Regions from separate parts of the Streptomyces sp. NPDC048419 genome, predicted to be linked through region 2. Evidence: riboswitches for the same ligand, from Rfam matches in the RefSeq annotation. Region 2 holds a riboswitch; each other region holds the start of a gene.
What was found. A riboswitch is a leader RNA that binds a small molecule or an ion and turns the genes downstream of it on or off. The one in region 2 is predicted to bind cyclic di-AMP.

Region 1: it holds a riboswitch for cyclic di-AMP, as region 2 does, so the genes downstream of both, ACGFYN_RS29695 (peptidoglycan DD-metalloendopeptidase family protein) here and ACGFYN_RS22005 (C40 family peptidase) in region 2, are expected to answer to the same signal.
Region 3: it holds a riboswitch for cyclic di-AMP, as region 2 does, so the genes downstream of both, ACGFYN_RS33625 (NlpC/P60 family protein) here and ACGFYN_RS22005 (C40 family peptidase) in region 2, are expected to answer to the same signal.

Annotation. Positions count from the first base shown of each region.
Region 1 is NZ_JBICXT010000016.1:69,427-78,940, reverse strand. It holds gene ACGFYN_RS29705 (TetR/AcrR family transcriptional regulator) at 1-214, shown strand, start outside; gene ACGFYN_RS29700 (SGNH/GDSL hydrolase family protein) at 265-1,050, opposite strand; gene ACGFYN_RS29695 (peptidoglycan DD-metalloendopeptidase family protein) at 1,320-2,255, opposite strand; cyclic di-AMP (ydaO/yuaA leader) riboswitch at 2,260-2,444, opposite strand; gene ACGFYN_RS29690 (alpha-galactosidase) at 2,722-4,800, opposite strand; gene ACGFYN_RS29685 (tyrosine-protein phosphatase) at 4,972-5,769, shown strand; gene ACGFYN_RS29680 (DUF6126 family protein) at 5,832-5,957, opposite strand; partial or broken gene ACGFYN_RS29675 (helix-turn-helix domain-containing protein) at 5,954-6,600, opposite strand; gene ACGFYN_RS29670 (aspartate aminotransferase family protein) at 6,682-8,067, opposite strand; gene dxs (1-deoxy-D-xylulose-5-phosphate synthase) at 8,064-9,514, opposite strand, start outside.
Region 2 is NZ_JBICXT010000010.1:139,414-148,927, reverse strand. It holds gene pqqE (pyrroloquinoline quinone biosynthesis protein PqqE) at 1-562, shown strand, start outside; gene bioD (dethiobiotin synthase) at 583-1,299, opposite strand; gene ACGFYN_RS22040 (adenosylmethionine--8-amino-7-oxononanoate transaminase) at 1,302-2,582, opposite strand; gene bioB (biotin synthase BioB) at 2,575-3,771, opposite strand; gene ACGFYN_RS22030 (8-amino-7-oxononanoate synthase) at 3,919-5,046, shown strand; gene ACGFYN_RS22025 (DUF397 domain-containing protein) at 5,088-5,315, opposite strand; gene ACGFYN_RS22020 (helix-turn-helix domain-containing protein) at 5,325-6,185, opposite strand; gene ACGFYN_RS22015 (ATP-binding protein) at 6,399-6,857, shown strand; gene ACGFYN_RS22010 (DUF6328 family protein) at 6,878-7,366, opposite strand; gene ACGFYN_RS22005 (C40 family peptidase) at 7,449-7,922, opposite strand; cyclic di-AMP (ydaO/yuaA leader) riboswitch at 7,926-8,137, opposite strand; gene ACGFYN_RS22000 (hypothetical protein) at 8,476-8,784, opposite strand; gene ACGFYN_RS21995 (ATP-dependent Clp protease proteolytic subunit) at 8,791-9,426, opposite strand.
Region 3 is NZ_JBICXT010000020.1:38,175-47,688, reverse strand. It holds gene ACGFYN_RS33660 (ATP-binding protein) at 1-587, opposite strand, end outside; partial or broken gene ACGFYN_RS33655 (glutamine synthetase beta-grasp domain-containing protein) at 708-1,591, shown strand; gene ACGFYN_RS33650 (TIGR03943 family putative permease subunit) at 1,651-2,379, opposite strand; gene ACGFYN_RS33645 (permease) at 2,376-3,416, opposite strand; gene ACGFYN_RS33640 (hypothetical protein) at 3,464-4,303, opposite strand; gene ACGFYN_RS33635 (LysR family transcriptional regulator substrate-binding protein) at 4,376-5,137, opposite strand; gene ACGFYN_RS33630 (DUF5997 family protein) at 5,196-5,600, shown strand; cyclic di-AMP (ydaO/yuaA leader) riboswitch at 5,791-5,963, shown strand; gene ACGFYN_RS33625 (NlpC/P60 family protein) at 5,972-7,615, shown strand; gene ACGFYN_RS33620 (LuxR C-terminal-related transcriptional regulator) at 7,800-8,549, shown strand; gene ACGFYN_RS33615 (DinB family protein) at 8,511-9,101, opposite strand; gene ACGFYN_RS33610 (VOC family protein) at 9,266-9,514, shown strand, end outside.

The DNA.
Region 1 (9,514 bases), on a different contig from region 2:
GGTGATCGCCGAGGGCGTGGCCGCCGACGAGTTCCGCTGCCCGGACCCGCACGGCGCGGCCCTGCGCCTGACGGCCCTGCTCGACGGGCTCGCCGTGCAGATGACGTCGTACGCCGGTGCGATCTCCCGCGCGCGGGCGCAGGAGTGGGTGGACGAGGCCCTGGCGCGCGAACTGGGCCTGGAGCGGAAGGCGTTGACGGCCTCCGAGCGCTGAGCCCCCGCCCGGGGCGGGGGCTCAGGTCACCCTGGTCGGCCTCCGCGGCCTCAAGCCACCTTGGAGATCCGCATCTTGATGTCGTTCGGCGACAGCGTCCCCTTGGCCGTGACGTGGTCCCCGGAGGACTCGCCGCGCAGCCGGCGGCCGATCCAGGGCACCAGGTACTCGCGCGCCCAGTGCACGTCGTCCCGGCGGATCTCCAGGGCGCCGCGGTGCGGGAGCGGCGGCCAGGGCTGGTCCGGGTCGGCCGGCACCTGAAGGCCGAGGACCTGCCCGGCCCGCAGCGCCACGCGCGTGTGCCCCTCGGGCGAGAGGTGGAGCCGGTCGCCGTCCCAGGCCCGGCGATCCTGCACGGTCTTGAGGGACCACAGGTCGAGCACCGGACAGCCGTAGCGGTCCGCGATGGCCCGGACATGGCCGTTGTAGGTGGCGATCTTGCCGCGCAGGTGCTTGAGCACGGGGACGCCCCGGGTGTCGAACCCGGTCGTCACCATGACGGTGCCGGCGACGTCGGTGAGCCGGACGACGGCCCGCTCGAAGCGCTCGGCGACCTCGTCGGGGTCGGTGCCGGGCCGGATGATGTCGTTGCCGCCCGCGCAGAAGGAGATCAGTTCCGGCTTCAGGGCGATCGCCTGGGGCACCTGGTCCGCCACGATCTGGTCGAGCAGTTTCCCGCGCACCGCCAGGTTCGTGTAGCCGAAGTCGCCCTCGGGTCGGCGGTCCGCGAGGAGCACCGCGAAACGGTCGGCCCAGCCGACGAACGCCCCGTCGGGGCCGGGGTCGCCGACGCCCTCGGTGAAGCTGTCCCCCACCGCAACGTACGACCCGATCACTGCTCTGCTGTCACTCTTCGAATCGTCTGCCACATCGACCGATGATCCACCTTCGAATGTGACCTACGCGACCGTAAGAAAGCGTCAGAAGGGCTTGACGGGCGGTGAGATAAGACACTTCTAAAGTGTTCGCCAAGCTCGGAATAACCACCTGGCCGGCGCTGTTGCCGTCTCAACTGCCGCACCTGTGCGCGGACATACCGAAGGCCGGACCCGGGGATCGAGGGTCCGGCCTTCGGTGGCGTGTCAGGCAGGTTGCCGCCGGGGGGTCAGCCGACGGTGACGCCCTTCGAGCGGAGGTAGGAGACCGGGTCCACGTCGGAGCCGTAGTTCGGCGTGGTGCGGATCTCGAAGTGCAGGTGCGGGCCGGTCACGTTGCCGGTCGCGCCGGAGAGGCCGAGCTGCTGTCCCGCGGTCACGGCCTGGCCGGCCGAGACGGATATCTGGGACAGGTGGCCGTACTGCGCGTAGTGGCCGTCGGCCAGCTTGATGATGACCTGGTTGCCGTACGCACCGCCCCAGCCGGCGGAGACGACCGTGCCGGTGCCGACCGCCTTGACGGTGGTGCCGGTCGGGACGACGAAGTCGACGCCGGTGTGGTAGCCGCTGGACCACATGCTGCCGGCCACCTTGTAGCCGGTGCCGATGGCGGAGCTGTTCACCGGGAGGGTGAAGCCGCTGCCGGTGGTCTCGGAGGCCTGCGTCGCGGTGGTCTTCTTCACCGTCGACTTCTTGACGGCCGACTTCTTGACGGCTGGCTTCTTGGCCGAGGCCTTCGGGGCGGCCGAGGACTTGGTGGCGTCCGGAGCGGCCTTCTTGCCGAGCGTGAGCTTCAGGCCCGGGTGGATCAGCGACGGGTCGTCGCCGACGGCCTGGCGGTTGTCCGAGTAGACCTTCTTCCAGCCACCGGCCACGTGCTGCTCATCGGCGATCTTCGAGAGATAGTCGCCGGACCGTACCGAATAGGTCCGAACGCCGTTGTGATTCACGGCACTCTTCTTCTCGGTGGCCTTCTTCTCGGCACCCGGAAGGGACTGGACGGCCTTTTGCGAAACCGACTGGGAAACGGAGTCCGCAGTGGCGGCGTGGGCGCCGGTGGCACCCATCAGCGGGAGCGCGAGCGCGGCGCCACCGGTTCCGGCTACGGCGATGGTGCGGGTGAAGCGCAGGGACTTCGGACGGCGGTGCTTACCCTTCGCGGGCATGACGAATTCCTCTCCGGCGCCTACGAGGTGAGCTGTCGGGTGCGGACTGGAGATGCCCGGCCGCGCGTTTGACGCGGCTTTACCCCAAGCCGTTCCGGGAACCGGAACAGGCGGTCATACCTGTGGGTCCCCCGTTCCTGCCGTTCACGGGTGAGTTGTGCGGGCACCGGGCAGCGGCAGGATTGGGCGTCCGTCCGGATCGGTGGCGAACGTAAGCGACGAAGACGCAAAGGGACAAGTGACGGTTCCCTGTGAAAGCGTTTCTGTTGATCCTTAATGGGAAATAGTGGTGACCCTGCGTGGATTACGGGAGCGTCTTCCCGTCGAATTCCCTTGTGAAGCACGTGAATTACGTGAACATGACGGACCACGTTCGGTCACGGATATGACGCTCCTCACGCGCCTTCCCGCCAGGAGGCCTTATTCCGGAGCGAGTTACACCAATGCCCCAATACGGACACAACGCTCACATGCGGCGCAGCCGGAAGACCGCCGCGTCGAGATCGCCTCGCAGGCCGGTGCGCAATCCGTGATGCAGAAGTACGGCACCTCTATGGATTTCGCCCGTTTCAGGGCATTCGTACGAGGCTGCCGGGTCGAGACCCTTCAGCCGCAGCGCGGGCACGGGCTCGCCGTAGCTCTGCGCCTGGAGCCAGGCGAGGACGACCGCCTCGTCCCCGCGCACGTACTGCACCGCGCTCAGCCCGCCCGTCGGCGGCCGCAGCCGGTACAGGTCGCCGTGCTGCACCAGAGGGCGGATCTCCTTGTAGAGGGCGACCCACTCCCCCGCCTCGGCCAGCTCCTCCTCGCTCCAGCGGGTGAGGTCGCCGCCGACGCCGAGCACGCCGGCCATGGAGCTGACGAAGCGGAAGCGCAGCGAGCTCACTCGGCCGTTGAGCTGGGTGTTGGGACTGTCGGTCACCCAGGCGGCCATCACGCGCGCGGGGTGGATCTGGCTGAAGCCGTGCTGGATGGCGAGCCGGTCGAGCGGGTCGGTGTTGTCGGACGTCCACACCTGGTCCGTGCGGCTCATGATCCCGAGGTCGATGCGGCCGCCGCCGCCCGAGCACGACTCGAAGGCGACACCGGGGTGGGCCGCGCGCAGCCGGTCCAACAGCGCGTACAGGGCGTGGACATGGTCGGTCCACAGCCGCTGCGGATAGGGCTCGCCGGGCCAGCCCGCATCGGTGAAGGCGCGGTTGAAGTCCCACTTCACGTAGTCGATCGGGGCACTGGAGAGCAGCGTGTCGAGCTGCTGCCACAGATAGTCCTGGACGTCCTCGCGGGCCAGGTTCAGTACGAGCTGATTGCGCAGTTCCGTCCTCTTTCGTCCCGCTTGGAACTGGACCCAGTCGGGGTGCTCGCGGTACAGGTCGCTGTCCGGGTTGACCATCTCGGGCTCGACCCAGATGCCGAACTGCATGCCGAGGGAGTGCACATGATCCGCCAGGGGCTTCAGCCCCTTCGGGAAGCGGTCGGGGTTGGGCGTCCAGTCGCCGAGTCCGGCCCGGTCGCTGGTGCGTCTGCCGAACCAGCCGTCGTCGACGACGAACAGCTCGACGCCGATCGCGGCGGCCCGCCGGGCGAGGGCGGACTGCTGCTCCTCGGAGATGTCGAACTCCGTGGCCTCCCAGGAGTTGAACAGCACCGGCCGGTCCCGGTCCGCGTGCGGGATCACGTACGCGCGCTGGTAGGCGTGCCAGGCGCGGCTCGCACCCCCGAAGCCGCCGTCGCTCCACAGGCCGGCGAAGACAGGTGTCGTGTACGACTGTCCCGACTCCAGACGCAGCAGTCCGGAGTCGTCGTGCCCGGCACCGCCGGTGATCTGCACGCGCGCGTCCGGCAGCTGTGCCACGGCTATCCGCCAGGAGCCGGACCAGCCGAGCGCGCAGCCGTAGACCTCGCCGTGCTCCTCGGTCGCATCGGTGTCGAGGGCGACCCAGGGCAGATGCTGGTGCCCGGTGTGGCCGCGGCGGCTGCCGACGACCTTCTCGCCGTAGGTGAGGGGCGAGGCGGCCGGCCGGGACTCGGCGGCCCAGCGCCCATGCAGCTGTGACAGCCGCCAGCCCACACGCTCGGGAAGGGTCCAGGTCGCCGCATCGGCCCGCAGCAGCTCCAGCGCGGGCCCCTCGTTGCCGAGGCTCACCCAGCGCTCCACGACGTCGTGCCGGATCCGGTAGTGCAGCGTGATCGTCAGCCCGCCGTCGCGGAAGCGCAGCCGCAGCCCGCCGTCGGCGCCGGGCTCGGAGTCGTGGGCCTCGAAGTGCCACTCCGTTCCGCGCCGCTCCTCGGTGCGGACCGACAGGGCGGGACGCACGAAGCGGGGGCCGCCCTCGACCGGGTACTCCTCGCGTCCGTCGAGCGGGGACTCGAAGGGCCAGTAGTCGGGCAGCGGGCGCACGGCGAGGGCCTCGGCGTCGGCGAGCGTGATCCTCGGGCCCCAGTGCAGATGCAGCAGCTCGTCGTCCTCGGTGAGGTGCACGGCGTAACTGCTCGCCGGCCCGCTCAGGAGCCACGTACGGCCGTTGTCGGCGATCTCCAGCATTCCAGCCCCCACACATCCGAACAGGTGCGCTCAATTGCCAACATCATCAAGGGCGGTGAGGCCTGGTCGCAACGCCTGTGGACAACTCATTGCCTCAGGAATCCATGTCGTATGGTCGACTGAGCGCCCGTCGACGAGTCGCGCCGTTCGGGTGGAGTGGGAGGAGCACCCGTGACGCAGCAGATTCCGTCGACCGAACCCGAGCTCGCCGGTGTCCGCAATTTCCGTGACGTCGGCGGGCTCCCGACCACGGACGGACGGCGGGTGCGGCGCGGAGTGCTGTTCCGCAGCGGCCACCTCGCCCACGCGACCGACGAGGACGCCGCCTTCCTGTCCTCCCTGGGCCTGCACACGATCTTCGACTTCCGTAACGCGGCGGACCAGAAGCTGGAGGGCCCGGACGTCGAGCTGCCGGGTGTCCTCAATGTGAACCTGCCGCTGACCGACCCGGCCGACGGCGCCGAGTTCTGGCAGATGGTCCGTGACGGAGAGATCGAGCAGCTGCGCGGCATCCTCGGCGACGGCCAGGCCGCCGGCCGGATGATCTCCTCCTACCGCACGATCATCAAGGAGCGCACCACCGAGCACGCACGCGTGCTGCGCTCGCTCGCCGGGGACAGCGTGCCCGCGCTGATGCACTGCGCCGCCGGCAAGGACCGCGCGGGTCTGTCCATCGCCGTGACGCTGCTCGCCCTGGGCGTCGAGCGCGAGGCCATCGTCACGGACTACCTGGAGTCCAACGCCAAGCACCGCCGCTACAAGGTGCACCGCAGCAGCTCCTCCGGCGCGGGCTACGCGCCCGAGGTGATGGAGCTGCTCAGCCCCCTGTTCGAGGCCCGCGCCGAGTATCTGGCGGCGGCCTTCGAGACGATCGAGCAGACCTGGGGCGACGTCGACACCTACCTGGAGCAGGGACTCGGTCTCACTCCGGAGCTGCGCGCGAGCCTGCGCGAGCGCCTGCTGGACTGAGCCGGGCCGCCCTTCGCGGACGGGCCCCTCCCCTGTGGCGCCCTACCTCACGCCGTAGTGCCCTACTTCGCACCGATCTCGAACAGCAGGTAGATGAAGGCCGCGAAGAGGTGCCCCACCGCGATGTAGATGATCAGGCGCACCCACAGGGCGCGGGGGAACTTCTCCTCCATGTTGCTGTTGCTCATGGCATGTCTCCGGTGATCGGGCCCAGGCACAACGTGGCCGTGGGACTCTGCAGCAAGGTGTGGACGAACAGGAGCTCGACGCCGTCGGGATCCTGGGCGGCGATCCGGTGCGGCGTCAGCGATCGAAGTGCGCGCTGTCACCGGGGCCCAGCAGATGGGTGGCGTCCCCCAGACGCAGACGCAACCGCCCCTTGAGGACGTACAGCCACTCCTCACCGGGGTGCACACGCACGATGTCGCCCTGCGAGCCGTGCGGCACATGCACGCGCAGGGCCTGCATCCCGCGGCCGGAGGCACCGGCCTGCCAGTAGGTCCAGCCGCCCGCGGCGGTCGGCTCCATGTCGCCCGCGCGCACGACGGCGTCCCGCTCCGCGACCGTCTCTCCCAGCAGGTCCGAGACCGTCGTACCGTAGATGCGGGCGAGGGCGAGCAGTACCGGCAGCGAAGGCTGGCGCTGCCCGGTCTCCAGCCGGGAGAGATGGGCCGGCGACAGCCCGGCCGTGCGGGCCGCGGCTTCCAGGGTGAGGGAGGCCCGGCGGCGCAGCGCGCGGAGCTGGGGTGCGACGGCAGGCAGGACTTCCTCCGGCCCGGCCGGGTCGCCGCCCGGCGGGGCGGGTTCAGGCTCGGTCTCGGGAGAGCTCATGCTCTCCATTCAGCCGCAGCTTTGCCTCTGCGGCAAATTTCTTGCCTCAGAGGCAAAAGCCTTAGCATCGGCGCTGCGGCGCTACCGGTTGGCCACCGCCTGCTTCATCAGTGTCTTGCCGAAGTCCCACATCAGGGTGCCACCGCTGTGGGCGTCGTCCATGACCGCCGTGAAGGCGTCGACGAAGCGGTCGACCTCGGCCTCTCCGACGACCAGCGGCGGGATCAGCTTGATCACCTCAAGGTGATCACCGGAGACCTGGGTCAGAATGCGGTGGCGCTGCAGCAGCGGCACCACGACCATCTGAGCGAACAGGCCCTTGCGCGCGGCCTGCAGCATCGTCCAGCGGCTGCGCAGCTTGAGCGACTTGGGCCGGCCGAACTCGATGCCGATCATCAGGCCCCGGCCACGGACGTCGGCGAGCAGCTCGTACTTGCCGGTCAGCGCCGACAGCCGGGACTTCAGCTGCTCGCCGGTCGCGCGCGCGTTGGCGACGATCTGCTCGTCCTCCATGACCGACAGCACCGCGAGGCCGGCCGCCATGGCCTGGGCGTTGGCCCCGAAGCTCGCCGAGTGGACGAGGACCCGGTCCATCGACGAGTAGACCTTCTTGAAGATCCAGTCCTTGCCGAGCGTGGCCGACACCGGGACATAGCCGCCGGACAGCGCCTTGGCCACGCACACCAGGTCCGGCTCGACGCCCTCCTCGTGCTGGTAGGCGTAGAAGTCGCCGGTCCGGCCGAGGCCCGTCTGCACCTCGTCCGCGATCAGCAGCGCCTTGTGCTTGTGCAGGAGTTCCTGGGCGGCGCGCAGATAGCCGGGCGGGGCCGCGTGCACGCCCTTGCCCTGGATCGGCTCGACGATCAGCGCGGCGACGTCGCCCCGCTTCAACTCCCGCGCCAGAGCGTCAAGATCACCGAGGGGTACGGCGGTGTCGGGCAGCAGCGGGGCGAAGCCGTCGCGGAAACCGTCCTCTCCGTTGACCGACAGGGAGCCGGTGGTCAGGCCGTGGAATGCGTGGTCGCAGTACAGGACCCGGGGCCTGCCGGTGGCGTAGCGGGCGAACTTCAGCGCCGTCTCCACCGCCTCGGTGCCGCTGTTGCCGAAGAAGACGCGGTCCAGGTGCGGGCTGTGCGTGAGCAGCTTCTCGGCCAGCAGCCCGGGCAGCGGCTGGCAGTCGAAGCGGGTGAGGTCGGCGAGCTGGGCGTCGAGGACGTCGTGCAGTGCCTTGCGGACGACCGGGTGGTGGCGGCCCAGGCCCATCACCCCGAACCCGGCGAGCATGTCCAGGTAGTCGTTGCCGTCCACGTCCCAGAAGTGGGCGCCCTCGGCGCGCTCGTAGACCTTGTCGAAGCCGATGGTGTGCAGCATGCGCGGGAGCTGCGGGTTGAGGTATCTGCCGTGCAGCTCGTAGCGCTCGGCTCCGCGCTCGGCCAGGAGAGCGCCGAGGTCGAACTCCTTGGTCATTCAGCCTTCTCCTTGAGGGTGGCGTCCGGCTGCCGCCCGACGGCCAGGGTGTTCTCCGCCTCCTTGACGGCGAGGCTCGCGCTGATCCGGCCGGCCACCTCGACGGGGGTGAGGCCGATGTCGGCGAGGACCTCGCCGCGTTTGGCGTGGGCGAGGAACTGTTCGGGGATGCCGAAGCGGCGTACGGGGACGTCGACCTCGGCGTCGCCGAGTGCGAGGGCCACCGCCGCGCCGACTCCGGAGGCGCGGCCGTTGTCCTCGACGACGGCCACCATGCGGTGTTCGGCGGCGAGGCCGGGCAGGGCGGGGTCGACGGGCTTGACCCAGCGGGGGTCGACGACGGTGCAGGAGATCCCGCGGGCCTCCAGCAGGTCGGCGGCCTGCAGGCAGACCGGCGCCATCACGCCGACGGCGACGAGCAGCACGTCGGGTGTGCCCGCGCCGCGGTGCAGGACGTCCAGGCCGCCCAGCCGGTCGATCGCCGGGATCTGCGGTCCGACGTTCTCCTTCGGGAAGCGGACCAGGGTGGGGGCGTCGTCGACGGCGACGGCCTCGCGGAGCTGGGCGCGCAGCTGGTCGGCGTCGCGCGGGGCGGCGATTCTCAGGCCGGGGACGACCTGGAGGATGGACATGTCCCACATGCCGTTGTGGGAGGGTCCGTCGGCTCCGGTGACGCCGGCCCGGTCCAGGACGAACGTGACGCCGCAGCGGTGCAGGGCGACGTCCATCAGAAGCTGGTCGAAGGCGCGGTTGAGGAAGGTGGCGTAGACGGCGACGACCGGGTGCAGGCCGCCGGTGGCGAGGCCGGCCGCGGAGACGGCGGCGTGCTGTTCGGCGATGCCGACGTCCCAGACGCGGTCGGGGAAGCGTTCGGCGAACTTCCCGAGTCCGACCGGGTGCAGCATGGCCGCCGTGATGGCGACGACGTCCTCGCGCTCCGCGCCGATGGCGGCGATCTCGTCACGGAACACCGAGGTCCAGGAGGGGCCGGACGGGGCGAGGGGCTCGCAGGTGAGCGGGTCCATGACGCCGACGGTGTGGAAGTGGTCCTCCTCGTGGGCGAGGGCGGGCTCGTAGCCGCGGCCCTTCTCCGTGAGGCAGTGGATGAGGACCGGACCGTGGAAGCGTTTCGCACGCCGGAGTGCGGATTCGACGGCGCCGATGTCGTGGCCGTCGATCGGGCCCACGTACTTCAGGCCCAGGTCCTCGAACATGCCCTGCGGGGCGAAGGCGTCCTTGAAGCCCTTCTTGGCGCCGTGCAGGGATTCGTAGATGGTGCCTCCGACGACGGGGGTGCGCTGCAGGACGTCCTTGCCCCAGGCGAGGACCTTCTCGTAGCCGTCGGTGGTGCGCAGGGTGGCCAGGTGGTTGGCGAGGCCGCCGATGGTGGGCGAGTAGGAGCGCTCGTTGTCGTTGACGACGATGATCAGTGGCCGGTCCTTGGCGG
Region 2 (9,514 bases):
GTTCTACGGCTGGGGCCTGCTCAACCGCGCCGCGTTGCTGCCCACACGGGACCAACTCGCCCGCGCACAGGCAGCCGTGGAGCGATGGCGCGAGCGGCTCGCCCCGGACGGCCCCGCCCTGGTCTGGGTCGTCCCCGACTACTTCGACGGCGTGGCCAAGCCGTGCATGGGCGGTTGGGGGGCCGTCTCGCTCACCGTCACCCCGGACGGCACCGTCCTGCCCTGTCCGGCCGCGGCCACCCTGCCGGACCTGGACCCGCCGAACGTCCGAGACCACCCGCTGACGTGGATCTGGGACCACTCCAGGGCCTTCACCCGCTATCGCGGAACCGACTGGATGCCCGACCCCTGCCGCGGCTGCTCCCGCCGCGAGGAGGACTTCGGCGGCTGCCGCTGCCAGTCCTACGCGCTCACGGGCGACCCCACCCGCACGGACCCGGCATGCCATCTGTCCCCGGACCACGCCCTGATCCAAGCCCTGACGGAGGAGAACGCGGACGGCAGGCCGCCGATCGTGCGCAGGGCACCGACCCGCCCGGAGACGGTCGGACACGCCCCCTGACCGGAACGCTCTCGCCGTGGTCAGGGCGCCTCGCGCACCTGAAACGCCTCCGCGTCCCAGACCCCGTCCAGCCGCGGAGCCAGCCAACTCCGGGCAGCCGTGCGGAAGTCCGCGGGCTCCAAGGCCGCCGCTCCCGCGGGCAGCGCGCCCAGCAACGGTGCGTCCGTGACGTCCGGGAGGTCTGCCAGGTTGCAACGGGAGGCCAGATCGGGGGAGGTGGGCCAGCTGCCGATCACCATGCCCAGCAGGTCGAGCTTGCGGGCCCGTAGTTCGCGTGCCGTCAGCTCCGACGTGTTCAGGGTGCCGAGACCTGGCGACGTGACCACCAGTACCGGGGCGTGCAGCAGCGCGGCCGCGTCCGCCAGGGTGCCGCCCGCCGGGTCGAAGCGGACCAGCAGACCGCCCGCTCCCTCCACCAGGACCAGGTCGTGCTCGGTGGCCAGCTTGGCGGCGGCCTCGGCGACGTCCTGCGGATGCACCGGGGTCATCCCGGCGCGCCGCGAGGCCGTCCCCGGCGCCAACGGCTCGGGGTAGCGGGCGAGTTCGGCCGTAGTGACGGCGCCCGCGAGGCGCGCGACCTCGGCGGCGTCGCCCGGCTCGTCCGGCCGTACACCGGTCTGCGCGGCCTTCAGGACGGCCACCGTCCGGCCGGCCGCGAGCGCGGTGGCCGCGAGCGCCGCGGTCGCGATCGTCTTGCCGACCTCGGTGCCCGTACCCGTGATCATCAGGATCGGCATGTTCATCCTTCCCGTGCCGCCGCGCACACGGCGCGCGCGATCCGTGCCAGGTCCGCGTCCCCGGTGACGTACGGCGGCATCGTGTAGATCAGGTCGCGGAAAGGGCGCAGCCACACGCCCTCGCGAACGGCCGCCTCCGTCGCGGCCTTCATGTCGACCTCGTGGTCCAGCTGGACGACGCCGATGGCGCCCAGGACGCGTACGTCCCGCACGCCCGGGAGATCGAGCGCCGGTGCCAGCCCGGCCCGCAGCCCCGCCTCGATCCGTTTGACCTCGCCCAGCCAGTCCTGGCCCAGCAGCAGCTCGATCGAGGCGCAGGCGACGGACGCGGCGAGCGGGTTGCCCATGAAGGTCGGGCCGTGGGCCAGGACCGGCACCTCGCCCCGCGAGATGCCGTCGGCCACCTTCGGCGTGCACAGCGTCGCCGCCATCGTCAGGTAGCCACCGGTCAGCGCCTTGCCCACGCACATCACGTCCGGCGTCACGGCCGCGTGCCCGGCCGCGAACAGCGAGCCCGTACGGCCGAATCCGGTCGCGATCTCGTCGAACACCAGCAGCACGTCATGCGCGTCGCACGCCTCGCGCAGCACCCGCAGGTAGGCGGGGGAGTGGAACCGCATCCCGCCGGCGCCCTGAACCACCGGTTCCACGATCACCGCGGCGAGTTCGTGGGCGTGCTCGGCGACGGCCGAGCGCAGCTGCTGCGCGTACGCCTCCTCGTACTCGGCCGGAGGCGCGTCCACGAACACCTGCCGGGGCAGCACCCCGGACCACAGTTCGTGCATCCCGCCCTCGGGGTCGCACACCGACATGGGCTGCCAGGTGTCGCCGTGGTAGCCGCCGCGCCAGGTCAGCAGCCGCTGCTTGCCGGGGCGGCCCAGTGAACGCCAGTACTGCAGGCACATCTTGACCGCGACCTCGACCGACACCGAACCGGAGTCGGCGAGGAAGACATGCTCCAGGCCGTCGGGCGACATGTCGACAAGGAGCTTCGCGAGCCGGACGGCGGGCTCGTGCGTGAGCCCGCCGAACATGACATGGCTCATCCGTCCCAGCTGTTCGCGCGCGGCCTCGTTGAGCACCGGATGGTTGTAGCCGTGGATCGCCGACCACCAGGACGACATCCCGTCGACCAGCTCGCCCGAGCCGTCCGCCATCCGCAGCCGCACCCCGCTCGCCGACTCCACGACGAGCGGTTCGGCCCGGCCGGGCATGGGGCCGTAGGGATGCCACACATGCCGCCGGTCCAGCTCCAGCAGTTCGGGGACGGGCAGGTCAGGCATTGGGCGCGAGGTCCGTTCCGGCACCGCGGCGGCGGACGGCGACCAGGTCGGAGCGCAGCTCGCCCGCCGCGGGCGCGCCGGCGGCCGTACCGCACACGCCGCCGCCCTCGTGGGACCCGCACCCGGCGTCCTCGTGGGACCCGCAGCCGGCACCGGCGTGCGAACCGCACCCGCCGCCCGCCGTGGCCCGGTGCTCCGGCAGCGTCACCTGGCCGGCGCCCTCCACCTCGAACCCGGCGTCCGCGATCATCTCCAGGTCGGTCTGGCCGGCCTGGCCCTCGCTGGTGAGGTAGTCGCCGAGGAAGATCGAGTTGGCCAGGTGCAGGGCGAGCGGCTGCATGGTGCGCAGATGCACCTCGCGGCCGCCCGCGATGCGCACCTCGACGTCCGGGCACACGAACCGCACCATCGCCAGGATCCGCAGGCAGCGCTGCGGGGTGAGGTGCCACTCCGTGGCCAGCGGGGTGCCCTCCATCGGGATCAGGAAGTTCACCGGTACCGAGTCCGGGTCCAGCTCGCGCAGCGAGAAGACGACGTCCACCAGGTCCTCGTCGCTCTCGCCCATGCCGGCGATCAGACCCGAGCAGGCGGACAGCCCGGCCGCGTGCGCCTTGGACACCGTGTCCACCCGGTCGGCGTACGTGTGCGTGGTCGTGATGTCCGCGTACGTCGACTCGGACGTGTTCAGGTTGTGGTTGTAGGCGTCCGCGCCCGCCTCACGCAGCCGCTCGGCCTGGCCGTCGGAGAGGAGACCGAGACAGGCGCACACCTCGACGCCCTCGTTCTCGTCCTTGATCGCCTTGATCGTGCCGGCGACCCGGTCGATGTCCCGGTCGGTCGGACCGCGCCCGGACGCCACCAGGCACACCCGCTTGGCGCCGCCGGCCAGTCCGGCGGCGGCGGCCTGCGAGGCCTGTTCGGGCTTGAGCCAGGTGTACTTGAGGATGTCGGCCTTGGAACCCAGCCGCTGGGAGCAGTACGAGCAGTCCTCGGGACACAGGCCCGACTTGAGGTTGACGAGATAGTTGAGTTTCACCCGTCGGCCGAACCACTGCCGGCGCACCTTCCCGGCCGCGGCCACCACATCGAGCACGTCGTCGTCGGAAGTGGCGAGAACGGCCAGAGCTTCCTCGCGGGTCGGCAGCTCGCGCCGAAGCCCCTTGTCCACCAGCGTGTTCAGCAGGTCCATGAGAGCCGATCCTGTCCTACCGACCCGCTTCGGGCCAAGGAGAGAAGGAACAACAGAGTCACTTCGTCGTGTGTGTATTGCCACATCATGGGGTGGCGCCGGTCCGGCTAGTGTCTGTCCACTGCCTACAAAAGCCCCGGAGGAGTCATGGCGTTCGGCTGGATCGACGAACAGGCGGAGCAGCGCCGTCGCGCCGGACTCGTACGGACCCTGCGGCCGCGTCCGGCCGGCTCCCCGCTGCTCGATCTGGCGAGCAACGACTACCTGGGTCTCGCCCGCCATCCCGAGGTCGTCGAGGGCGCGGCCGGGGCGGCGCGGACCTGGGGCGGCGGCGCGACCGGCTCCCGGCTCGTCACCGGTACGACCGAGCTCCACACGGAGCTTGAGCGCGAGCTGGCCGACTTCTGCGGCTTCGAGGCGGCCCTGGTCTTCTCCTCGGGTTACGCGGCCAACCTCGCCGCGGTCGCCACGCTGGCCCCGCACGGTTCGCTGATCGTCTCCGACGCGGGCAACCACGCGTCCCTGATCGACGGCTGCCGGCTGGCCCGGGGCGCCAAGCAGGTCGTCGGGCACGCCGACCCGGAGGCCGTGCGCAAGGCGCTGCGGACGTACGAGGGCCCGGCCGTCGTGGTGTCGGACACCGTCTTCTCGGTCGACGGCGACGCCGCCCCGCTGGCCGAACTGGCCGCCGCCTGCCGTGAGCGCGGCGCGGGACTGCTGGTCGACGACGCCCACGGCCTCGGCGTCCTGGGCGAGGGCGGCCGCGGTGCCGCCGACGCCGCGGGACTCGCCGGCGCCGACGACCTCGTCGTCACGGTCACGCTGTCGAAGTCGCTCGGCAGCCAGGGCGGAGCCGTCCTCGGTCCGGCCAAGGTGATCGACCATCTGGTCAACGCGGCCCGTACGTTCATCTTCGACACGGGACTCGCGCCCGCCGCGGCGGGCGCGGCCCTCGCGGCCCTCCGGCTGCTGCGCCGCGAGCCGGAGCGGGCGGCACGGGCGCGCACGGTGGCCGCCGAGCTGCACGCACAACTGAGCGCCGCGGGTCACGAGGCGGTACGCCCGGACGCCGCGGTGGTCTCGGTACGCGCGCCCTCCCCGGAACAGGCCGTGCAGTGGGCGGCCGACTGCGGTACGGCAGGCCTCGCCGTGGGGTGCTTCCGTCCTCCTTCCGTGCCCGACGGCATCTCACGGCTGAGGCTCACCGCCCGTGCTGACCTCTCCGAGGCTGAGATCGAACGCGCTGTCCTGGTGATCGGCGAGACGCGACCATGAGTCGGCGTGACACGGTCGTGTGCCGCGCGATGCAGGACTGATCAGGACACGAGTGCGGCCGTGAAGTCCGTCCAGCTCTCGGGGGAGAAGAGCAGGGCGGGACCGCCGGGGTCCTTGGAGTCGCGCACGGCGAGCAGCCCGGCCAGGGGCCCGGAGCACGGACGCGCCGTTTCGACGCAGTTGTTGGCTCCGGTGCTGTAGCTGCTGCGCAGCCACCGCACACCGTGCAGATCGGTACTGGAAGGTACGTGCCGAGGCATTGCGGACATGGTGCCTCCTTACGCGCCGTCACCTATCGCGGCGATGTAATCCAACGAGTCCTCGGGCGAAAGGGCGTGGAACTGGAGGTCGTTGAAGGCCTCGCTGTAAGCCCGGAGGTCTTCTTTCCGTTCGAGGTAGAGGCTACTCGTCAAGTGGTCGAGAACAACCACGTCCAGATCAGAAGTGCTCGAAAATGAGAAGATTACGAAAGGCCCGGTGACGCCGACGTGCGCGCCGGCGCCGAACGGCAGTACCTGCAACCGCACTTGGGGAAGGTGCGCCGAATCCAGGAGTCTCCGCAGCTGACGCGCCATGACGTCGGGGCCGCCGACCTCCCGGCGCAGCACCGCCTCGTCCAGCACCGCGGTCAGTCTCAGCGGCGGGTCGGAGCGCAGCACGTCCTGCCGGGCCAGTCGCACTTCGACCAGGGCGTCGAGCCGCTCGTCGTCCAGTCCGCCGACCGCCGCGCGGGTCACCGCACGTGCGTACTCGGGCGTTTGGAGCAGACCGGGCACGACGGACGTCTCCAGGGTGCTCATCGCGCTCGCCTGGGACTCGAGGCTGATGAAGTCGCGGTAGGTGGGCGGCAGCACCCCGCGGTAGGCGTGCCACCAGTGATGCCGACCGCCGCTCTCGTCGGGCCCCGCCAACATCAGCAGTAACTCCCGCAGTTGGGCGTCGGCGACGCCGTAGACGTCGAGAAGTAACCGCACATCGGCCGGTTTCACCCCGCTGGCGCCCGTCTCGATCCGACTCACCTTCGACTGGTGCCAGCCCGCGAGCCGGGCCGCCTCACCGCTCGTGAGGCCCGCACTCGCGCGCAACTCACGCAGTTCGGCGCCCAGCTTCCGGCGACGCACCGCGGGACCGTGCTGCATGAGCTACTCCTTACTCCTTCCGGGCCACCCAAATACGGTCTCCCGTCGCAGAGTTCACCGCATCGAGCGACAGATATATGCATATCTTGGTGGATCGCCACCCGTGACAGGCGCAGTAATGGCACTCTGGCGACGAAGCACCAGTCCGGGACCGTACTCGAACCATCCGCTCCGTGTCGGACTCCGGCCCCGTGGGAAAGGGACGACCGCGCCATGGCAGACCATCTGGAAGCATCCGTCACTCTGCCGAGCGAACCCGCCTCGGTCTCCGCGGCCCGCGGCTACGTCGTCGACACGCTGGCGGAGTGGGGGCTTCCAGCGAGCAGCGACACCGCCGAGACCGTCCGGCTCATCGTCTCCGAACTTGCCACCAACGCCGTACAGCACACCTTCGGGCAGTCACCCACCTTCACGGTGGACATCGAGCTCCACCGTGACGAGGAACTGCGCATCGGCGTCACGGACTCCCACCCCCGCTTCCCGAAGCGCCTGCCCGCCGCCGTCCAGCAGGACAACGGCCGGGGCATGGTGATCATCCGCTGGCTGGCCGCCGAGTGTGGCGGAAGACTGCGGGTGCGGCCCACCAGGGAGGGCGGCAAGACGGTCTCCATCGAACTGCCCTGGACCGCCCCGGCGGAGCCCGTGACGGCAGCCGGGCAGCAGGAGCCGTAGCCGAGCGGCGGCCGGTGGCCCTAGTCGGACGCGGCCGCACGGCGCACCAGCCGGGGCAGCAGGCCCCACAGTCCGAGGCACACGCAGAGGGTTGCCGTACCCGCGGCCGCACCGGCGGCCCGGCTGTGCGTGGTCACGTCGACCACCAGCAGCACGGAGCCGGTGAAGGCGAACATCAGCACCCCCATGCCGACCGTGGCCAGCCGCGACGAGACCTGCACGATGTGCGGCTTGGCGCCCCGCCGGAAGAGCGAGCGGTGCAGCGCGGCGGGCGCGGTGAACAGCGCGGCCGCGAGGACCGTGAGCAGCAGCGTGACGACGTACGTGGCGCGCTGGAGCGAGTCGAGCGACGGGAAGCGCTGGGTGAAGGCCAGGCTCAGCAGGAAGGCGAAGAGGATCTGCACTCCGGTCTGGACGACACGCAGCTCCTGCAGCAGCTCGACGAAGTTGCGGTCGGCGCGCTCGAGCGGCGTCTCGTTGCGCGCGGTGCAGCGACGGTGCTCGGACATGGCATACGGGTATCCAGCCAAGCCCGGGTCAGGCCCCGCGGGGGCGACGGCAGGTCAGGTCGCCGCCGCCCCCGCGGGAGAGTCAGCTGACCCGGCCGTACCAGACGCTCCTCGTCCAGATCTTCTGCAGCTTCACGACGTCGCCCGTCTTGGGGGCGTGCCAGATCTTCCCCTTCCCGGCGTAGATGCCCACGTGGTAGACGCTGGAGCCCGAGTGGAAGAACACGAGGTCTCCGGCCTTGCGGCTCTTCGCGGAGATGTGGTGGGTCCGGTTGTACTGCTGGGCAGCCGTGCGGGGCAGCTTCTTGCCCGCCTTCTTGAACGAGTACAGCGTGAGCCCGGAGCAGTCGAACCTGCGCGGCCCTATGGCTCCCCACCTGTACGGGGAACCCTTTTTCGAGGCCGCGATCTGAAGTGCCTTCGTCGCCGGCGTGGCGGCCGCGGCGTCGGAGGCGACACCCGGGACCACGATGGAGCCGCCCACTGCGGCGATGGTGAGAGCCGAGGCGGTGCCGGCCCGGACCATGAGCGACGGGACACGATTGAGCGCAGTCATGCGCAACCCTTCGTCAGCCGCCTGTGAAGGATGACCTGTCGGATTCGGGCTGGCGAAGTTGCCCGGCCGCTGACGCGGCTTCACCCCAAGGGCTGCTCGACCCGGCCATGGCATGACCGTTCCGGCGACCCGTTGTGCTTGGGTCCTCCACTCCTGCCGATCCACTCCTGTCGACCAGTCATCCGGGCGGCGGCAGGACTCGGCGTCCGCCCGGATCGCCCCGCCGCTGCGGCGGGGGCTTGTCGTCAGACAGGGATCTTCGTCTATCGATGTCCGAAAATCCCAATGGAACCGGGGATTTGTGTTGTTACTCACCACTCGCCCGTTCGGGTGGACACCCCTGTGTTCGAACGGGCGTTGAGGACCCGGACGAGCCCCGGACCAGCACCGGACTGCTCCATTCCGCCCTGAGTCCACGCGTGTTGCGCAACTGGAACCGTCGAAAAATTGGAGGTCCGTCTACGCCAAAAGGCGGTACCTCATTTGGTCCGTTTAAGGGCGGGTCCGGACACCTCGCCGCCGGAGCGGGGTCTCCGGACCGTCCGAGGCCGCGTCAACTGTCGGGGTGCGGGGGCACGGTGACCCGGGCGCTGCGCCGCTCTCCGTCAAGGACCCGCAGTGCGCGCCCCAGCGTCGGCGCGTGCAGTTCGGTCTCGCCGCGCTGGTGCATCAGCGCCAGGGCGTCGCGCAGCTCGACCGCCTTGCCCACCAGCGCCTGCGCGGCCCGCAGCCCGCGGTAGGTGTCCTGGTCGTACGCCGGGTTGATGCGACCGAGCAGGTCGACCGCGTCGAGGTAACGGTCGATCAACTCCCCCTCGGCGCGCGTGAGGGCGGGCAGCGGAGGCAGTTCGGGTGGGAGCACCGGCGCTCACCGCCCGGTGGGCGGCGCGAGGGTGGCGTTGCGGCTGGTGACGATGCGGTCCACCAGCCCGTACTCCAGCGCCCCTTGGGCGTCCAGGATGTGGTCGCGCTCGATGTCGGCGCTCACCTGCTCATGGCTGCGCCCGGTGTGCCGGACCAGCATCTCCTCGAGCCGGGCCCGGGTCCGCAGCATCTCGTCCGCCTGGATGGCGAGATCGCTGGCCTGGCCCTGCACCGGTTCGTACAGCGCCGGCTGATGGATCACCACACGTGCGCCCGGCAGGGCGAGCCGCTTGCCCGGTGTGCCGGCCGCCAGCAGCACCGCCGCCGACGAACCCGCCTGGCCCATGCAGATCGTCTCCACCTCGCAGCCGACGAACTGCATGGTGTCGTAGATCGCCGACATGGCCGTGAAGGAGCCGCCGGGGGAGTTGATGTACAGCGAGATGTCCCGGTCCGGGTCCTGGTACTCGAGGTGCATGAACTGCGCCATCACGTCGTTCGCCGACGTGTCGTCGATCTGCGTGCCGAGGAAGACGATCCGCTCCTCCAGCAGCTTCGAGTACGGATCCATCGTCTTCTGCCCGGCGCTGGTGCGCTCGGTGAACTCGGGCAGGACGTAGCGGGCGGACGGTCGGGTCATGGCATACCCCTCCTCGCGGCAGAGCGGTCTCTCGCTGAGCGGTCTCTCGCTGAGCGGTGTCTCGCGGAGCTGTCTCTGTAAAAAATGT
Region 3 (9,514 bases), on a different contig from region 2:
TCGAGCCGGCCGGTGCCGCTGAGGGTGCGCACGGCGTCCAGGGAGAACCGGGCCAGGGGCAGGCGGTGCACGCGGGGTGCGCGGGAGACCTGGCCGAGGAGGTGGCGCAGCGGGTGTCCGCGGCTGAGCTCGTCGTCGCGGTAGGTGAGCACGAGCAGGGCGGGCAGCCGCTCCATGCGCCGCACCAGGAAGCGCAGGGCGTCCAGGGAGGCCTCATCGGCCCAGTGCACGTCCTCGACGACGAGTACTGCGGGGTGCGGAGTCACGGCCAGCTCTCCGTGCAGGGCCTCGTAGACGCGCTGGCGGTCGCCACCGTCGGTGACCGCGCGGGCCAGTTCGGCGCCGACGCTGCCGACAAGGTCGCGGAAGGGGCCGAGCGGGCGCCGGGTGGCGAGGTCGTCGCACTGTCCGACGAGCACGCGCGCCGGCAGGGGCAGCCGGTCGGGCATGGCTCTCACCAGGCTCGACTTGCCGATTCCGGCCTCGCCGAAGACGAGCACCACCGACCCGGCCCCGTCCGCCGCCTCCCGCGCGGCCGTGGCCAGCAGTGCCAGTTCGGGCTCGCGCTCGAGGATCCCCTGGTCCACGCACCCGATTCTGCCATCGGGCGCCCGCTCTGTCCGTCGCAGCACGCTCCCGCGGCCCCCCACCCCGTGCCTACAGCGCTCAGCACGGCACGGCGCCCCGCCTCGTGGACGGTGACCGGGATGTTCCAGGATGCCGAGGAAGCACGGAAGTTCATCGCGGACGAGGACGTGAAGTTCGTGGACGTCCGCTTCTGCGATCTGCCGGGGACCATGCAGCGCTTCACGGTGCCGGTGGAGACCTTCGCCCCGGACGAGGAGCTGGCGTTCGACGGTTCGTCGATCCGCGGCTTCCAGGCCATCCACGAGTCCGACATGGCGCTGCGTGCCGACCTGCGCACGGCCCGACTCGACTCGTTCCGCAAGGACACGACGCCGATCGTGAACTTCTTCATCCACGCCCCGGTGACCGGCGAACTCATCAAGTGCGGCATCCTCGTCGAGAAGCGGCACCACGAGGTCGGCACCGCGGGCCAGGCGGCCGAGATCAGCTACCGCTTCAACACGCTGCTGCACGCCGCCGACGACCTGCAGCTCTACAAGTACATCGTCAAGAACGTCGCCTGGCGCGACGGCAGGACCGCGGCCTTCGTGCCCAGGCCGATCTTCGGCGACAACGGCTCCGGCATGCACGCCCACCAGTCCCTGGGGCAGGCCGGCAACCCACCCTTCTACGACGAGGAGGGCTACGCCGGGCTGTCGGAGTCCGCCCGCCACAACATCGGCGGCCTGCTCAAGCACGCGCCGTCCCTGCCGGCGTTCGCCAATCCGACGGTGAACTCCTACCACCGCCTGGTCCCCGGCTTCGAGACGCCGGTCAACCTCGTCCACTCGCAGCGCAACCGCTCCGCCTGCGTCCGCATCCCGATCACGAGTACCTCCTCCAGGGCGACGTCTTCACCTCCGACCTGATCGCCACCTGGATCGACCTCAAGCGCACCCACGAGATCGCAGCGCTGCAACTACCGCCGCATCCGGATGAGTTCGAGTTGTATTTCGAGGTGTGACGGCGGCTTGCACCGGGCCGGTGCCGGCCGCGCGCCCGCGTTCTGCGGCGACGCCCTCGTCAGGACGGTGTGAGCGGGAGGTCGTCCGTGTAGGCGTTGATCGGTGGGGCGATGTGGTCGGTGTGATGGACGTCCAGGGCCGCCGGGGCCGACTTGGTGCCGAGGGCGCCGGCGGGGTGCCAGGTTCCGCTGACGGCCAGCCAGGTGTTGGCGGGTGGGGCGGGGGTGCCGTACATGCGGACCTTGACCGACTGGGAGTCGGCCGCGCAGCAGGTGAAGATGATCCGGGTCAGATACCAGCCGCCGCCCTGACCGGCCGGGGTGACGAAGCCGGTCATCTGGATGCTGCGGCTTCTGATCGCCTGTTTCGGGTCCTGCTGGACCCGGGCGGTGAAGTCCGAGAGGGTCATCGGCAGGGGGCTGGTCGCGGGCAGCGGGTCGAAGTGCTGCTCCTTCTTCACGGCCTTGTCGTGCGTGCGTGCGGCCGTGTAGGCGCCGAGGGCGGGCGGGGCGTAGAAGAGCAGGCTCAGCACCGGCAGGAAGAGCAGCCAGGCGACGCGGGGGACGGCGGAGTGGTCGTGGCCGTGTGCGTGGCCGTGGTCCTCGGGTGCCGTGCGGTCCAGGATCGCTCCCGCCAGGCCCAGCAGCACGAGCAGTGCGCCGGAGGCGATCAGGATGGGGCGTTGGCCCTCCTTGACGTAGCGCAGGCAGAGGTCGGTGAAGAGGGAGGCGTGCAGCAGGCCGAGGCCGGTCAGGACCAGCAGCGCGACCTGGAGGTGGCGTTTCACAGCAGCGCGCCTCCGATCAGGGCGCTGGCGGTGATGGCCACGAGGGTGGTCGCGGTGGAGAAGCGGAGCGCGAAGCCCCGCCCGAACGTGCCCGCCTGAAGGGCGATCAGCTTCAGGTCGACCATCGGGCCGACCACCATGAAGGCCAGCCGCGCGGTGGGCGAGAACCCGGTGAGCGAGGCGGCGACGAAGGCGTCGGCCTCCGAGCAGACGGCGAGCAGGACGGCGAGCCCGGCCAGGAAGAGCACCGACAGCCAGGGCGAGCCGGAGAAGGTGTCGAGGACGGAGCGCGGCACGGCGACGTTGAACGTGGCCGCCGCCATGGCGCCCAGCACCAGGAACCCGCCGGCCTGCAGGAAGTCGTGGCGGAAGCCGAGGCGGAACTCGCTCCAGCGGCTGTCGCCCGCCTGGTGGCCCGTGTGCCGGACGGTCTGCCGTAGCCACTCCTCGCGCCCCAGCCAGAGCCACAGCCAGCCCATCGCGGCGGCCGTGAGCAGGGACGCGACCAGGCGGGCGGCGACCATGGCGGGGTTGCCCGGGAAGGCGACCGCCGTGGCGGTCAGCACGATCGGGTTGATCGCGGGCGCGGACAGCAGGAACGCGAAGGCCGCGGCCGGCGTGACACCGCGCCGGATCAGGCTGTTCGCGACCGGCACGGAGGCGCACTCGCAGCCGGGCAGTACGGCCCCCGCGACGCCGGCCACCGGGACGGCGAGCGCGGGGCGGCGGGGCAGGATCCGGGTGAACAGGTCGGCCGGCACGAAGGCGTTGATCGCCCCCGACAGGACCGTGCCGAGGAGCAGGAAGGGCAGCGCCTGGACGGTGATGGCCAGGCAGACGGTTCGCCAGGCGGCGACGGCGGGCCGGTTCAGCCAGCCGACGCCGGTGAGCACGAGGACCGCGGCCAGGCCCGCGGCCGCGACGATGCCGAGGCCGACGAGCAAGGACCGTACGGGGGCGCGGCGCTCTGGAGGGCAGGGAGGTGCGACGACCGCCGTCTCTTCCGCCACGTCAACCAGTGCATCCGTATTTTGCATATTTACTCCGGATGTCGGATTTCGTGGCGAAGATAAGCCAGATCTCCCTACTTCACGGAGCGCACACGCCGCCGAAGACCGATCAATGGACGGGACCGGGAGCGGGCTTGGCCGCGGAGGGCCAGCACGATGGCGACGCCTATCGCTATCAGGTGCTCACGGCCGGCCAGGTTGGGCACGGCGATCGACTCCCACACCATGGACCCGCTGGTGAGCGCGAAGAGGACGGGAGCGCGGCGGACGACGGCGACGTAGGTGAACAGGCCCACGACCGCGGCGGACGGCCCGGTGTCCAGCACCCGCCCGACCTCGGGCGGCAGTCCGAGGCCGCCCCACCCGGCGCCGAGCGCGATCATCACGCGCACCATGAGGGTGCCGGCCAGAGTGGTCGCGTACGAGACGACGAGCGTCCTGGTGCGGCCGAGGACGAGTTCGGCCAGCGCGAAGGCGAGGAACAGCTGTGTGATGCCCGCCCACACGGGCAGGTCGAGGGCCGGGACGTACAGGGACACCGGCGTGCGCAAGAGGGCCAGCCACAGCGGCAGGTCGGCGTTGACGCCGCCGAGGATGCGCACCGCCACCGCACCGGTGGGATGCTGCGCCAGCGCGTGGAAGAAGATCACGCCGAAGGCGGCCACGAACCCCAGTGTCAGTGCGGACAGCCCGCGTCTCATGAGCTGCCGTACCGGATCGACCACGATGCCGTACCACTCGCCGCGCAGCGTGCGCCCGACGAAGGACGCCGACCGCCACAGCGCCGCGCGCAGCCGCGCGCGCCCCCCGCGGTCGGCCGGGACGGCCGGCGGTGCGTCGGCGTGCGGCTGGTCGGCACGTACCTCGGCGGTACGCAGCTCGTCCGCGGCGCTGTCCTCGCAGCGCTCCCCCATGCGAAGCAAGACTCCCCCTGAGAGGGTGAAGGTGACCCGTGCGACACAGGGCCACGCCACCCCACCCGAGGGCTACGCCCGGCGGCGGGGCTTCCTGCGCTTGGCGCCCTTGGAGACGTCGGATTTGCCCCTGGGGTTGCGTGCCGTCGTTTTTGCGCCGGTGGAAGTGCGCCGGTCACCGGCCTTCGCGCCGGTCTTCGCCTTCGCCTCCGGCGCGTCCGCCTTGCGGCCGCGGGAGCTGTTGACCGTACGGCCGCGGACGATGCCGATGAAGTCCTCGACCAGGTCCGTGGTGGCCTCCTCGGGCCAGGCCAGGGCGACGCCGGACTGGGGGGCGTCGATCACCGGCCGGTACACGAGGTCCTTGCGGTGGTGCAGGCGCGCCAGCGACTGGGGGACGATCAGGAGACCGACACCGGCAGCGACGAGCTCGACGGCGTCCTCCGTGGAGGCGGGCCGCTCGAAGGCCTCCTCGCCCGGCGGCCGGTCCCACTCGAAGACGTCGTCCAGCGGGTGGAAGAGGACCTCCTCCTCGAGGTCGTCCAGGGTCACCTCGTCCACGGCCGTGATCAGGTGGTCCTTGGGGACGACGACGACCGTCGTCTCGGTGTAGAGGGGGATGGCGCTGAAGTACGTACGGTCCACCGGCAGCCGTACGAGTCCGGCGTCGGCGTCACCGGCGCGCAGCAGCCCGAAGGCGTCGGCGGCCGGTACGGCGAGGAGGGTCAGCGGGATCTCGGGCAGGCGTTCGTTCCAGATCCGCGCCCACTTGGCGGGCGTCGCCCCCGGGACGTACGCGAGCCGGAACGTGGGGGATGTCTGCGAGCCTGTCACGCTGCAAGGTTACCGGCCGTGGTCGGCGCCTTCGTTCCCGCTCGATACCCTTGACCACATGACGTCGCACCAGAACACCCAGACGATGAAGCCCGCGACCGCGGCGAAGAAGCTGGGTGTGTACCTCGAGGCCACCCCCGCCGAGTTCCGGGAGAGCACTGTCTCGCGGGCCGAGCTCGGCCAGTTGCAGGCCGACCCGCCCGCGTGGCTGCGCGAGCTGCGGGCGAACGGCCCCCATCCGCGTCCGGTGGTCGCGGAGAAGCTGGGCGTCTCCATCGCCGGTCTCGCCCGCGGAGGCGTCACCGAGGCGCTCACCACCGAACAGATCGACGCCCTGAAGCAGGAGCAGCCCGAGTGGCTGCAGAAGGAGCGCGCGACCCAGGTGGAGGTCCGCAAGGAGGGTGCGCGGATCAAGAAGCGCAACGCCGAGCGGGCGGCCGGGAACGAGTCGGGTCAGTCCTGACACCCGTCCGTTCGCGACGGACCGTCGCCTTCCACACCCGCTGTGTGCACGAAGCACGCATCTGACGGAACGTCACGACGAAGGTCACAAAAGCGTATCGGACATTCCGCCCTTCAACCTTCACACGAGCCGCACAAGTTGGCTAGTTTGGCGGTAGGCCACACGAGTTCCTCCGGCGCCCCGCCGGGACGTGCGGCCTCCGCCGAGTCCGGTGCGCCCTCGTGGCAGCCGGAGCCGGGGACCCAACCGAACGATGGGGTGAATCGGCCCAGCTGCCCACCAGGGCAACGGCCGTAGGGCATACCTTCCGGATCGACCGCCCGAACCCGACAGCTAACTCGGTAGGCGGAGATGGAAGGAGTACGGCTCCCATGGCGCCGGAACGATCGTCGCGCCCCGGAGGCCTCGGCCCCGGAATGCGCAACTCCGCTCTCGCGACCGCTGCGCTCACCTCGGTGGCCCTGTTCTCACAGACCGCCGACGCCGCACCGATCACAGGGGACGAGGGCCCCAGCCGCGAGGACGTCCAGCAGCGGGTGAGCAGCCTGTACGACCGGGCCGAGAGCGACACCGGTCTTCACAACATCACCCGGGCGCAGTCGGTGCCCCGGGGCCGCGCCGCCGGTGGCCGGGCCTCGGATCCCGATCTGGACAACATCGCCCGGCAGTGGTTCCGGGGGGCACGTTCGTCGCTGGGCCCGACGGTTCCGGCGATCCTGCCTACGGACCGGATGTCCGCCCAGCGCAGCGCGCCGGCCCGCCCGAAGGCGTCCGAGCGGCCCTCCGAGACGCGTGCCGCCGGAGCCGCCCGTGAGCTGGAGGCGCCCGCCCGGCCCGTGCTCGAACTGCCCGCCGCGGAGCCCCGCCGGCGTCCCGCGGCGGAGCTGACGGCCGGACCTACGGCCGCGCTGCCCGCCGTGCCGGCTCAGCGCCAGGAGACCGCGGTCCTGCCCGCGGCCCCGCAGGAGCCGAGGCAGGTGGTGCTGCGCCGCTCCAAGCAGGCCAACCAGCGCAAGATCGCGGCGGCCAGCGACCTGCTGTACCGGTACACCGCCCGGCAGACGTCCGTGGCCCCGCTGACGGCCGCCCAGCCCCAGGCCCTCCCGACCTGGCAGGACCCGGCGGAGCAGTCCCGCCGCGCCGCCGAGGAGGCGTGGCGGATGCAGCAGCCCAGCGTCCTGGACACGGGCGTACCCGCCGCCGAGGACTGGCGGATGCGGCAGCCCACCGTGCTCGACACGGGCGTACCCGCCGCCGAGGACTGGCGGATGCGGCAGCCCACCGTGCTCGACACGGGCGTACCCGCCGCCGAGGACTGGCGGATGCGGCAGCCCACCGTGCTCGACACGGGCGCGGCCATGTCCGACGAGGCGTGGCGCATACGGCTGCGGCAGCCCAGCGTCCTGGACACGGGCGTACCGGCCGCCGAGGAGTGGCGGATGCGGCAGCCCACCGTGCTCGACACGGCCATACCGGCCGCCGAGGACTGGCGGATGCGGCAGCCCTCCGTCCTGGACACCGGCATCCCGGCCGCCGTGGACTGGCGGATGGGGCAGCCCTCCGTCCTGGACACCGGCATCCCGGCCGCCGTGGACTGGCGGATGGGGCAGCCCAGCGTCCTCGACACCGGCATCCCCGCCGTCGAGACGCCCGTCGGCACCCAGGCGGACCGGGCCGTCGCCTTCGCCCGCGCGCAGATCGGCAGGCCGTGCCTGTGGGGTGCGGTGGGACCGGAGTCGTACGACAACGCGGGTCTCACCCAGGCCGCGTGGAAGGCCGCCGGGGTCGCGTTGCCGCGGAGCACGTCCGAGCAGGCGAGCACGGGCACGGTGATCCCGCTCGCCGAGAGCCGGCCCGGAGACCTGATCTTCTTCCACGACAACTTCAGCCACGTCGGCCTGTACACAGGCAACGGCATGATGATCCATGCGCCCGGCCCCGGTTCGGTCATCCGCGAGGAGTCGATCCACAACGCCGGGGAGGCGGCCATACGGATCGCCGTGCGCCCCGCGTAAAGACATGCGGCGGGCCGCCGGTCCCCCGCTCCGGCGGCCCGCACGGTGAGAGGATCTGAGATCGTCGCGGTTGCCCGTTGCAGTCTCGGGCAGCGCAGGGTGTCGCCGGTATGGGTACAACTGCGTAGACGGCGGACGAGCGGAGAGGCACGTGGGACAGGCGCGGGGTTCGGCGCACGAGCGCATGCTGACGGTGGCCGTCGCCGCGCTCAACGAACGTGATCCCGCGCGGCTTTGGCCGCTGCTGGCCAGTGCGCTGCCGGGGGTGTGCGGCGGCGAGACCCTGGTGTACAAGCTCGACGACTGGAACGAGGACGAGGGCACGGTGGGCATGCCGCCCGCTGTCGCCGCCGCGTTCGACGGGCTCGGGGAGGCCGATCTGGGCCTGCTGCGCGCGGGGTATCCGTTCTCGCACCACTACGCCGCCGGACCTGACAGGACGCCCCTCACCGCGCGCCGTAGCGCCGGTTCCGCCTGGTCGGCGAGCCCGAGTGCCCGCCTGATCCGCGACGTACTGGACGCGGACCATGTGCTGGCGATTCCGCTGCCCCGGACGACGACGCCGATCACCGGATGCATGGTCTACCGCTCCGGCGGAGACTTCACCGACGACCAGGTCCGAGCTGCCGAGCAGGTGCAGCCGCTGCTGGCGGCGGTCGAACAGCAGCGGCAGCTCCTGGAAGGCTGGCAGCGGTCGGCCGGGCCGGGCCCCGCTCGGGAACGGCCCGCGGACTGCGCCCTCACGCCCCGCGAACTGACCGTGCTGCTCCTGCTCGCCGACGCCCTGACCGCCGCCGCGATCGGCCGCCGGCTCGGCATCTCGGACCGTACGGTCCACAAGCACGTCGAGAAGATCTACCGCAAGCTCGGCACCCGGGATCGCATCAGCACCGTGCTACGGGCCCAGCGGCTCGGGCTGATCCCCACGCCGTGAGCGGTAGAGGTCCCGCAGCAGGGCGATCTCCGCGCCGTGGTGCAGGACTTCCTGGTTGACCCACCACACGATGTCGACGAACGGCTCCTCCGCGTCGCTGCCGTGCGGATAGGTGCAGTGGCCGATCGTGTCGAGCGCCGCGTCGCCGGCGCCGAGCAGCGCCTTACGCCAGGCGGTGACGGCGGCGTCGAAGGCGGCGACGGCCGCCGTCGCGTCGCCGCTGACCAGGTAGTCGTCCCGGGTGAGGCGGTGGCTGCCCGCCGTGTGGTCGGCGCGCAGGAACAGCATTTCGCTGAGGTGGCTCAGACGCCAAGCGATGGTGGTGAAGGGCGGCGGCCACGGGTGCGGGTAGGGCGCCGCGTCGCGCCCCCACTCCCCGTCGGCGCTGCCCGCCAGATGCGTCGCACACGCCCCGGGCCCGTCCACCCGCCGCCGCACCGACCAGCACTCCGGCACCGGCTCCCAGACGTACTCCTCACCGATCAGCGGCACGACTCCGGTGTCCGACCCGTCACCGCTGTCCATCAACGGCCCCGCCATACGGTGTGCCATCCGCCGGCAGGCGAAGTCGAACTGGTCCAGCAACGGCGTGAGGCGAGATGCGGTCACTGAGGCTCCCCTGGCGAACTCGGCGACGTACGGCGCCGACCGACGGGCTAGCCTGGCACGACCGGCGCGCCACCCGCCCCTCGATTACCGCTGCCAGGGAGTCGGCCATGAACCTGAAGCCGAACCGCTCCATTCCTTCGTCGACCGTGATTCCGGTCCTGATCTATCCCGACGTGCGCGCGGCGGTCGCGTGGCTCGGCGTGGCCTTCGGGTTCGCCGAGCGGGTGCGGATCGGTGAGGACCACCGCGCCCAACTCGCCTTCGGGGACGGCGCCGTGATCGTCGGGGACACCCATGGCGAACGTAGGCCCCCGCGTCCCGGCGAGGTCACGCACTCGGTGACGGTACGGGTGGAC